DNA from 3 places in the Thioclava sp. JM3 genome. Region 2 is predicted to be linked to each of the others. Evidence: riboswitches for the same ligand, from Rfam matches in the RefSeq annotation. Region 2 holds a riboswitch; each other region holds the start of a gene.

Region 1 (3,272 bases), on a different contig from region 2:
AATGGCCGATCGGGGCGGCATGGTCGGGCTTCGAGCCGGTCGCATGGATCGGACCGACGCCGAGATAATCGATGCCGGGAGGAACGGCGGCGATCTGCGCCTCGGTCTCGATCGAGAGGCCTAGGAGCATGTCGGGCCCGATCCGGCGGCGGATCGCGGCGGGGTCGCCATCGCTCTGGCCGATATGCAGCCCGGCGGCCCCAATCTCGATGGCCACCGCGACCCTATCGTTCACGATCAGCGGCACGTCATAGGGGGCAAGCGCTTCGACCAGCGTCCGGGCCAGCGCGGCGAATTCCGCATCGGGGAGCACCTTGTCGCGCAGCTGCACCCAGCCTGCACCGCCCCGTGCCGCGGCCACGGCTTGCGCGAGCACCGGCTGCGGGGCGGCCGGGTCGGTGACGAAACAGATGGACGGGATCATCATGCGGATTCGATCCGAGCTCCGGCGCTCAGCGCCTCGGCGTCGATCGCATAGAGCGCATCGAGGAACGCGACCTGAAAACTTCCCGGGCCTGAGGCACTCGCCCCGGCGCTCTCCCCGGCGAGCCCGAAATAAGCCAGCGCCGCGACGACCGCCTCGAAGCGAGGCTGTCCCGCGAGAAACGCAGCCACCAGACCGGTCAGCGAACAGCCCAAAGCGGTCACGCGCGGCATCATCGCATGGCCATTGGCGACCCGCGCAGCGCGCTCCCCATCCGTCACAAAATCGACCGCGCCAGTCACCGCAACCACGGCCCCGCTCATCCGGGCCAAGGCCCGTGCGGCGCCTTCCGCGGTCTCGACACTCTCAGTGGAATCCGCCCCTTTCCCCGCGCCAGCCTCGCCCGCAAGCGCAAGGATCTCCGACGCGTTGCCGCGGATTGCCTTCGGGCGCAGTTCCACGAGCCGCGCACCGAGCGCTCGCCGATAATCCGTCGCGCCGACCGCGACAGGGTCTAGCACCCACGGGGTTCCCTGCGCGCTCGCGACCTTGGCCGCCGCCGCCATCGCCTCCGCCCAGGGCGGCGACACCGTGCCGATATTGATGCTGAGCGCCTGCGCGAGTCCGGCGAACTCGGCCGCCTCCTCGCGCGCATGCACCATCGCGGGCGAGGCGCCGGAGGCGAGCAGAACATTCGCCATCACGTTCATCGCGACGTAATTGGTGATGTTGTGAACGAGCGGCGCGGTCTGCCGCATCGCCGCGAGATATTGTCCGGGATCTTCCATCGCTCTCTCCTTGGCTGCGGGCATCAGGAGAAGTGCGAGGGGGCAAAGGCGGGAACGCGCCTGACCGTCTCACGCGCCTCCCTCCGCCGGCATTATCCGGTTCAGGTTCTAAGGGTTCGTCTCAGCCCGGTTGCCCGAGCGCCCCTGTCGCTTCGCTCCGAGAGGTGACAGCCTTCGCGCCGCCTGTCAAGCCGGGTCAGACGAGGCGCCCACAGCTTCGCCGCGATCAGCATCCAGCGCATATCCTTGAACGGCGGAACCATTCTGGTCGCGGTCATATGGCAGGCCGGAAAGAGCGAAGATACCGGCGTCGTTTTCGGATCCGCTTTCCCATCCGAAACATGCTCGGTGCAGACCCGTCTGCCTGATGCCCGCAAAGCAGAATGGAACAAATGCCCCTTGCATCCGTTGGGGAACCATATCCCCCACCGCTCCGTCCCAGCATTATTGAGCGAGGTTTTTTAGCATGAGACGTCTAGACACGCATTCCGGAACGGCCCTGACCGGCCTCGTTACCGCCCTTGTCCTCTGCGCGAGCGCAGCCTACCCGGGCTCTTCGGACCAGCAGGCCCTTTTCACATCCAAGCAGGCATCGTCAGGCCACGACGTGTACAAGAAGCACTGCGCCGATTGTCATGGCAGCGATCTGATGGGGGATGCAGGCCCGGCACTGGCGGGCAAGAAATTCGCCGACAGCCTCGATTACAGCGGCATGACCGGCAAGCAACTATACGACTTCATCGCGAAGCACATGCCCAAGGATGACCCGGGCGAGCTGACCGACAAGCAGTATCTCCAGACATTCGCCTATCTGCTTTGCAAGAACGGTTTCAAACCCGGGGACAGCGCGATCGACCAGAAAGCGATCGATGCGATGGACCTGCAGCCGTTGCCGGACTCGTCGCAGCCATCCTGCGACTGACCCGACCGCCGCGGCTGATCATTTCAAGAGAGGAGGACCGAACATGGCACATTTGCCACCATTCACCGCGACCTCGCGAGGCGCCGTCCGACCTCTGATCCTGTCCGTATGCGTGGCGGCCCTGCCGGCACTTGCGCACGCGAAGCAGAGTGACGAGATCCAGGGCACGAGCGACACGAACCGCGCACAGATGAAGGAGCTTCCCGCTTCGGCGAAGGTCGCTGTCGACGACAACGCGATGCGATCCGCCAAGGACAACAAGTCCGATTGGTTGCTGCATGGCCGGAGCTACAGCAATCAGCGCTATTCGCCACTCGACCAGATCACGACGGACAATATCGACAAGCTGCACCCGGTTGCCTTGGTGCAGACCGGAAAGGTCGCCAGCTTCGAGACCACGCCGATCGTCGTCGATGGCGTGATGTATATCTCGACACCGATGGTCGATAACGAGATGACGGTCATGGCCGTCGATGCCGCAACCGGCGAGACGTATTGGAGCACGACCTATGACATCTCGCAGGTCAAGACCTGCTGCGGCCCGGTAAACCGGGGCGTGGCCGTGGGTTACGGGAAGGTCTACATTGCGACGCTCGACGCCAATCTTCTCGCGCTCGACGCCAAGACAGGCGAAAAGGTGTGGAAGACCAATCTCGCAGACCCGCAAGCGGGATTCTCGGAAACGATGGCGCCGCAAATCTATGACGGCAAGGTGATCGTCGGCAGTTCCGGCGGCGAATGGCCGATCCGCGGCTTCGTCGCCGCGATCGATGCGAAGTCGGGCGAGGAAGTGTGGCGCTGGCACGCGACGGATCCCGACACGTTCGAGGGCGACTCGTGGAAGTCCGGTGGCGGCATGGTCTGGACGACCCCCGCAATCGATCCGGAGCGAAACATGGTGATCTTCAGCACCGGCAATCCGAACCCCGACCTCGACGGCTCTAGCCGCAAAGGCGACAACCTCTATACCGACTCGATCGTCGCGCTCGATGCCGATACCGGCAAGCGCAAATGGCACTATCAGGAGGTCAAGCACGACGTCTGGGATTATGACGCCGTCAGCAATGTCGTGCTCTTCGACGCCAAGGACTCCAACGGCAAGGTCGTTCCCGCTGCGGGCGAGGCCGGCAAGGTCGGC
Region 2 (3,272 bases):
TCGCACCACGGCGCCAGCATCCCGCCCGCATAGCGCGACACACTGCCCGCCCCGATCTCCTCTGCCGCCTCGAAGACCCGCACCGCAGCCCCGGCGCGCGCCAGTTCGAGCGCCGAGGACAGCCCCGCGAGGCCGCCGCCTGCGATGGTGATCATTCGCCCGACCCCTTGAGGGGCACATAAAGCTCCCCGCCTTCGCGGAACTTGGCGGCCATGCTCTCCATCCCCTCTTTCTGCGCCTCGGCGCGGATGTCGTGCGAAATCCGCATCGAGCAGAATTTCGGCCCGCACATGGAGCAGAAATGCGCGACCTTGTGGGCCTCTTTCGGCATCGTCTCGTCGTGGAATTCCCGCGCCGTATCGGGGTCGAGCGAGAGGTTGAACTGGTCTTCCCAGCGGAACTCGAAACGCGCGCGGCTCAGCGCATCGTCGCGCCGCTGCGCGCCGGGCAGCCCCTTGGCCAGATCGGCGGCATGGGCGGCGATCTTGTAGGTGATCACGCCGGTCTTCACGTCGTCGCGGTCGGGCAGGCCCAGATGTTCCTTCGGCGTGACGTAGCACAGCATCGCGCAGCCGAACCAACCGATCATCGCCGCCCCGATCCCCGAGGTGATGTGGTCGTAACCCGGCGCGATATCCGTGGTCAGCGGACCGAGTGTGTAGAACGGCGCTTCGTGGCAGCACTCCAGCTGCTTGTCCATGTTTTCCTTGATCTTGTGCATCGCGACGTGACCGGGGCCTTCGATCATCACCTGACAGTCCTTCGCCCAAGCGATCTTCGTCAGTTCGCCCAGCGTCTCCAGCTCGGCAAATTGCGCGGCGTCATTGGCATCCGCGATCGATCCCGGACGCAGCCCGTCGCCGAGGCTGAACGAGACGTCGTAGCGGCGGCAGATGTCGCAGATCTCTTCGAAATGCTCGTAGAGGAAGCTCTCCTTGTGGTGATGCAGGCACCATTTCGCCATGATCGAGCCGCCCCGGCTGACGATCCCGGTCACGCGCTCCACCGTCATTGGCACCATGTGCAGACGCACCCCTGCATGGATCGTGAAGTAGTCGACGCCCTGCTCGGCCTGTTCGATCAGCGTGTCGCGGAAGACCTCCCATGTCAGGTCCTCGGCGATGCCGTTCACCTTCTCCAGCGCCTGATAGATCGGCACGGTCCCGATCGGCACGGGGCTGTTGCGGATGATCCATTCGCGGGTGTTGTGGATGTTGCGCCCGGTCGAGAGGTCCATCACCGTGTCGGCGCCCCAGCGGATCGCCCAGACAAGCTTGTCGACCTCTTCCTCCATCGAGGAGGTGACGGCGGAAGTGCCCATGTTGGCGTTGATCTTCACGAGGAAATTGCGCCCGATGATCATCGGTTCGGATTCCGGGTGGTTGATATTGGCCGGAATGATCGCGCGACCCGCTGCGATCTCGTCGCGCACGAAATCCGGCGTCACGTAATCAGGCAGGTTTGCACCCCAGTCCTGCCCGTCGTGCGGTCCTACGGCCTCGCGCAGCTGGTTCTCGCGGATCGCGACGAACTCCATCTCGGGCGTGATGATGCCTGCGCGGGCATAGGCCAACTGCGTCACCGCGCGGTCGCCCTTGGCCCGCGTCGGGTGCGGCTTGACTGGGAATTCCGGCGTCAGCCGCGCCCCTTGGGCAAAGCCGTTATCCTCGGGCCGGACATCGCGCCCGGTATATCGCTCGACATCGCCGCGCGCCTCGATCCATGCCCGGCGCAGCGGCGCGAGACCGGCATTGATATCGGTCGTGACCTCGGCGTCGGTGTAAGGGCCCGAACTGTCATAGACCGGCAGCGGTGCTTCCCCGGCAGTGGGGTGCATGGCGATCTCGCGCATCGGCACGCGCAGACCTTCATGCAAAGCGCCCTCGACGTAGATCTTGCGCGACGCCGGCAGCGGACCGGTGGTGATCTTGGGGTTGGGAATGTTCATCGTTTCGGTGCTCCTCAAGCATTCGATCTCAAAGGACACCAATTGAGAGACGCTTGGGAAACCAAAGGCCGAACGGCCTTTTGTCATGGCTCGCAACGAGAGAAAGACTCTTCCCGGTCTGCGCGCCTAGCTTCCTACGCCAGTATCAACTGGGTCAGGTTCAAAGGGTCGCGTCACCGGGTTTTCACCCTGTCAGCCTCTCAGTCCCCTAAGCGGGACTCCCCTGCGTGATCCTGTTGTAGGAGCGAAGTGCGAACCTGGCAAGGCGCGTCCGCGCGACATCCGGCGGTCGTGATAGGCGCGCCCGGCGTCAGCGGTTCAAAAGCGCGCCGTCCATCCCAGCGAAACCCCCATCGCGGAACGCTTCCCGGGTTCGTAGACAAGCCCCGCGCCGAGACGACCGATCCCGGCCGTGCGCGAATAGCCGAACTGAAGGTCGGGCTGAGGTGCTGCGCTTTCGATATTCACCGAGGAGGTCGTCATCACCACCTTGTCGGAGCGCGCGTTTCCGACGGCGGCCCCGACGGCGGTCGGCACGCTCATCGTCATCTTGCCCGAGGCAAGCGAGATCGGCGTCGAAATCCCGATGGAGACACGATCATCGCCGGACAGAAACCCTGTCTTGCTCAGGCCCACGGCATAGGCGTTCGAGTGCAGCCCACTGCCGGAGCGAAGCAAACCGTCTCCGGAGAAGTTCGAACTGCCATTGGCCGCGGTGAACGCGAGAGAGGTGCCGTCACCGAGGGCGACGTTCATGCCGAGCTGAACGAAGCGGGTATCGCTGGACAGGCCGCCACCGAACGCGCCGCCCACCGAGGTTCCCAGGAAGCCGCCGTCTTCATGCAGGCTGCCGACGGTCATCGAGAGCTTGCCGGTGCCAAACCGGGCACTGAGCGAGCCGGCGACGTAATGCGAGGTGATATCGCCAGCCCCGCCGCCTGCCTGCGAAATCGACGCGGACAGCCCGTCGCCGAGGCCGATTTCGTAATGCAGCGCGGATGTGGCATCGAAAGATTTCAGGTATGGCGCGGCCATCGCGGCGCTGTCGACCCAGCCTGTTCCGGCAATCGCGGAACCGTCGCCGCGCGACAGTGACAAGGTGCCGGTGCCCGCGCTCAGATTGATCGCATCCGTCCGTCCCATCGCGAAGGCTTCCGTCGCGGCTCGGGCGGCGCTGGCATCCGCGTAATCCGCCACGAAGCTGCTGGTCGGCACATGATAGCCCCGATCAAAGGCATCGGTGACGATCATTCGCTGGTTGGAGAGCGTCGCGCGCAGGGCCCCGGCGACGCCGCGGCTTGCGCTGATCGCGCTTCGGGCTGCG
Region 3 (3,272 bases), on a different contig from region 2:
AGGCGCGGATAGACTTCGCCCGGCTCTGCGCGCCCACCGGGGCGAGCGGTCGAGAGCGTCAGGTCGACGTTACGCCAGTCCTCGCCGGTGGCCTGATGGACCGAGACGAAGCGCTCCATATCCACCGCGCCCTTGTCGCGGTCCAGCCGCAGATCATAGGAGGGCTGCCACCCGGCATTGTTAACGTAAGAGGTGATCGTCAGCGTGCCCGAGCCCTGCACCTTCGCGCTGAGCATCTCTCGATCTTTCGCCGGGTTCAGCAGCGCATCGAGCGCCGCTCGCGCCTGCTTCACCGCCTCTTTCGCGGGGTCGAGCGCGGCTTCCGCGCGGCGCGCTTCCGCTTCGGCGGCGATTGCGCGTTCGGTGGCCGAGAGAATCTGATCCTCCACCATCTGCGCCAGCGCGCGCAGCTGTTCGGGCGCGGTGACCTGCGAGTCGGTGTTCTTGAGATATGTGATCTGGTCGCGCGCGGCCTGCGCCTTGGCGCGGATCACGGCCACCGCGTCTTCCTTTTCCGCAAGGGCTTCCTTTGCAGAGGCCAGCCGGTCACGCGCAGCCTTCACCGCCGCGCTTTCGGTTCCGCTGGTCGCCGGCGCGCGCCCTGAGATCAGGCTCACCGCGCCGATCTGCACACCGTCACCCGACACCCGCAGCGTCGAGATGTCGGTGCCTTCGGGAAACCCCGGAACCAGCAGGTCATGGCTGCCCTCGGGCGCCTTCACCTCCACCTGCCGCACCACCTGCGCGCCCTGCGGAAAGAGCGTCACGGCCGTGATCTTGCCCGGCGCCTCGATCGTGTCGGCCAAGGCGGGCAGGGCGGTCGCGGCCATAAGGGCCGCCGTCAGGGTAATGCGCATCGGTTCCTCCCAAATCCGTTCCGGATCGAGCCTGCGTCGCCCCGCGCGCAGTTGCAAGCCATTGAAATCCGGCGCGGGTCGTCACTGGCGGGAACTCGCCAGAGCGTCCGGGCGCGGATCAGGGGCGCGGTGCCTACTTGCCCTTGCGTCCGAAGCCCCGCGCGCTTAGGTTGCGCCCTACCTCGGGGTGCCAGCGCAAGGCTGGCTGAGATGCGATCCGCGCGAACCCGTTGAACCTGAACCGGTTAAGACCGGCGGAGGGAAGGTAGCCGGATAGTCCGGCCCCACTCCGCCCGGCAAGCCCAAGGAGTGAGGCATGAAAACCCACCTGATGCTTGCGGGAGCCCTGAGCCTGATCGCCACGATGGCGGCGGCCGAGGACAAGCCCGTGCTCACCGTCTATGCGCCTGATTATTTCACGAGCGAATGGGGCCCCGGCCCCGCGATCGAGAAGGGGTTCGAGGCGACCTGCGATTGCGATCTGAAATTCGTGGCGGGCGACGTGCTGCCGCGCATCCTGCTCGAAGGTGACAAGACCTCCGCCGATGTCGCGATCGGTCTGAACACCGACGTGACCGCGAAGGCGCGCGCCAGCGGCCTGTTCGCCCCGCATAACGAAGACACCTCCGACCTGACCATGCCGGTCAAGTGGAACGATCCGATCTTCCTGCCTTTCGACTGGTCTGAACTGGCCTTCGTCTATGACAAGACCAAGCTGAAGAACCCGCCCACGAGCTTCCAGAATCTGCTGGATGCGCCCGACGACGCCTACAAGATCGTCATCGAGGATCCGCGCAGTTCGGTCGCGGGTCTGTCGTTGTTGCTCTGGGTGAAGGACATCTATGGCGACAAGGCCGAAGAGGCGTGGACGAAAATCGCGCCCAAGGTGCTGACCGTGACGCCGGGCTGGTCGGAGGCCTACGGCATGTTCACCGATGGCGAGGCGGATATGGTACTGAGCTATGTCACCTCGCCCGCCTATCACATCATGGCCGAGGACGACGACTCCAAGGCCGCCGCGATCTTCCCCGAGGGGCATTACTTCACCCCCGAACTGGTCGCGCAGCTCAAGACCTCGAAACATCCCGAGCTGGCGCAGAAATTCATGGATTACGTGCTCAGCCCCGATTTCCAAGGCATGATCGCGACGGCGAACTGGTCCTTCCCGGCGAAACTGCCCCACGATCAGCTGCCGGAAGTGTTCCAGAAACTCCCGATGCCCGACAAGACGCTCTATCTGGGTGAGACCGAGGCCGAGAAACTGCGCGGTCCGGCGCTGGAAGAATGGCAACGCGCCTTCTCCAGATAAGAGGCACGCCCATCTGGGCGGTGCTGGCGGGTGCGGCTTTGGCCGCGCTTGTCCTTGGCACTTTGGCGGCAGTGGCGCTCCGGGCAGGCGGGCTGACCGGCTTGCGCGAAACCGATCTCGCCGCGATCCGCTTCACGCTCTGGCAGGCGGCGGCCTCGGCGCTGATCTCCTGCGCGCTGGCGGTGCCGGTCGCCCGTGCGCTGCATCGCCGCCGCTTCGCCGGGCGCGGACTGCTGATTTCGCTCCTGGGGGCTCCCTTCATCCTGCCGGTGATCGTCGCGGTCTTCGGGCTGATCGCGGTCTTCGGGCGGCGCGGGCTGGTCAATGCGGCCCTCGCCCCGCTCGGCATCGATCCGATTTCGATCTACGGCGCGCAGGGCGTCATCGTGGCCCATGTTTTCTTCAACCTGCCGCTTGCGACCCGGATGATCCTGCACGGCTGGGAGGCGATCCCGGCCGAGCGGTTTCGCCTTGCCGCGACCCTCGGCTTCGGCCCTGCGGAGGTCACGCGTCACCTCGAACGTCCGATGCTGCGCAGCGTGCTGCCCGGAGCGTTCCTTGCGATCTTCCTCGTCTGCCTGACGTCCTTCGCGGTGGCCCTGACCCTTGGCGGCGGGCCGCGCGCGACCACGGTGGAGCTGGCGATCTATCAGGCCTTCCGCTTCGATTTCGACATGGGCCGCGCGGCGAGCCTTGCGCTGGTGCAGGTCGCGATCTCGGTCGCGGCGCTGCTGATCGCGGCGCGCGCCACCCTGCCGTCGAGTTTCGGCGCGGGGCATGACCGCCGCGCCGCGCCGATCCCGCAGCTGTCCGGCGGGATAGGGCGTGCGCTCTTCGACGCGCTCGCGATCGGGCTCGCAAGCGCCTTCCTGCTGCTTCCCATCGGCACCGTTTTCGCCCGGGGCATCCCGGCGGTGGCCAACCTGCCCGAGATGGTCTGGCCCGCGACGCTGACCTCTTTGGTGATCGCGCTGCTCTCCACGGTTGTGACGCTCGCCATCGCCCTGCCGCTCGCACTGGTGGCGACCCGGCAGCGCTGGGCGGAGATCGCGGCGATGCTGCCGATGACAGCGTCGAGCCTCGTGATGGGCACCGGCGCCTTCCTG

What was found. Region 2 has a riboswitch for thiamine pyrophosphate ahead of thiC (phosphomethylpyrimidine synthase ThiC). Riboswitches for the same ligand answer to the same signal wherever they lie in the genome.
Region 1: another riboswitch for thiamine pyrophosphate. It lies ahead of thiM (hydroxyethylthiazole kinase); the one in region 2 lies ahead of thiC (phosphomethylpyrimidine synthase ThiC).
Region 3: another riboswitch for thiamine pyrophosphate. It lies ahead of thiB (thiamine ABC transporter substrate binding subunit); the one in region 2 lies ahead of thiC (phosphomethylpyrimidine synthase ThiC).

What each region holds. Positions count from the first base shown of each region.
Region 1 is NZ_NBOB01000002.1:105,244-108,515, reverse strand. It holds gene thiE (thiamine phosphate synthase) at 1-427, opposite strand, end outside; gene thiM (hydroxyethylthiazole kinase) at 424-1,212, opposite strand; TPP riboswitch at 1,274-1,368, opposite strand; gene B6V73_RS03845 (cytochrome c) at 1,679-2,134, shown strand; gene B6V73_RS03840 (PQQ-binding-like beta-propeller repeat protein) at 2,178-3,272, shown strand, end outside.
Region 2 is NZ_NBOB01000011.1:48,286-51,557, reverse strand. It holds gene B6V73_RS17740 (FAD-dependent oxidoreductase) at 1-155, opposite strand, end outside; gene thiC (phosphomethylpyrimidine synthase ThiC) at 152-1,948, opposite strand; TPP riboswitch at 2,063-2,183, opposite strand; gene B6V73_RS17730 (S8 family peptidase) at 2,267-3,272, opposite strand, start outside.
Region 3 is NZ_NBOB01000003.1:145,125-148,396, forward strand. It holds gene B6V73_RS06600 (DUF4139 domain-containing protein) at 1-857, opposite strand, end outside; TPP riboswitch at 1,031-1,137, shown strand; gene thiB (thiamine ABC transporter substrate binding subunit) at 1,174-2,166, shown strand; gene B6V73_RS06610 (thiamine/thiamine pyrophosphate ABC transporter permease ThiP) at 2,142-3,272, shown strand, end outside.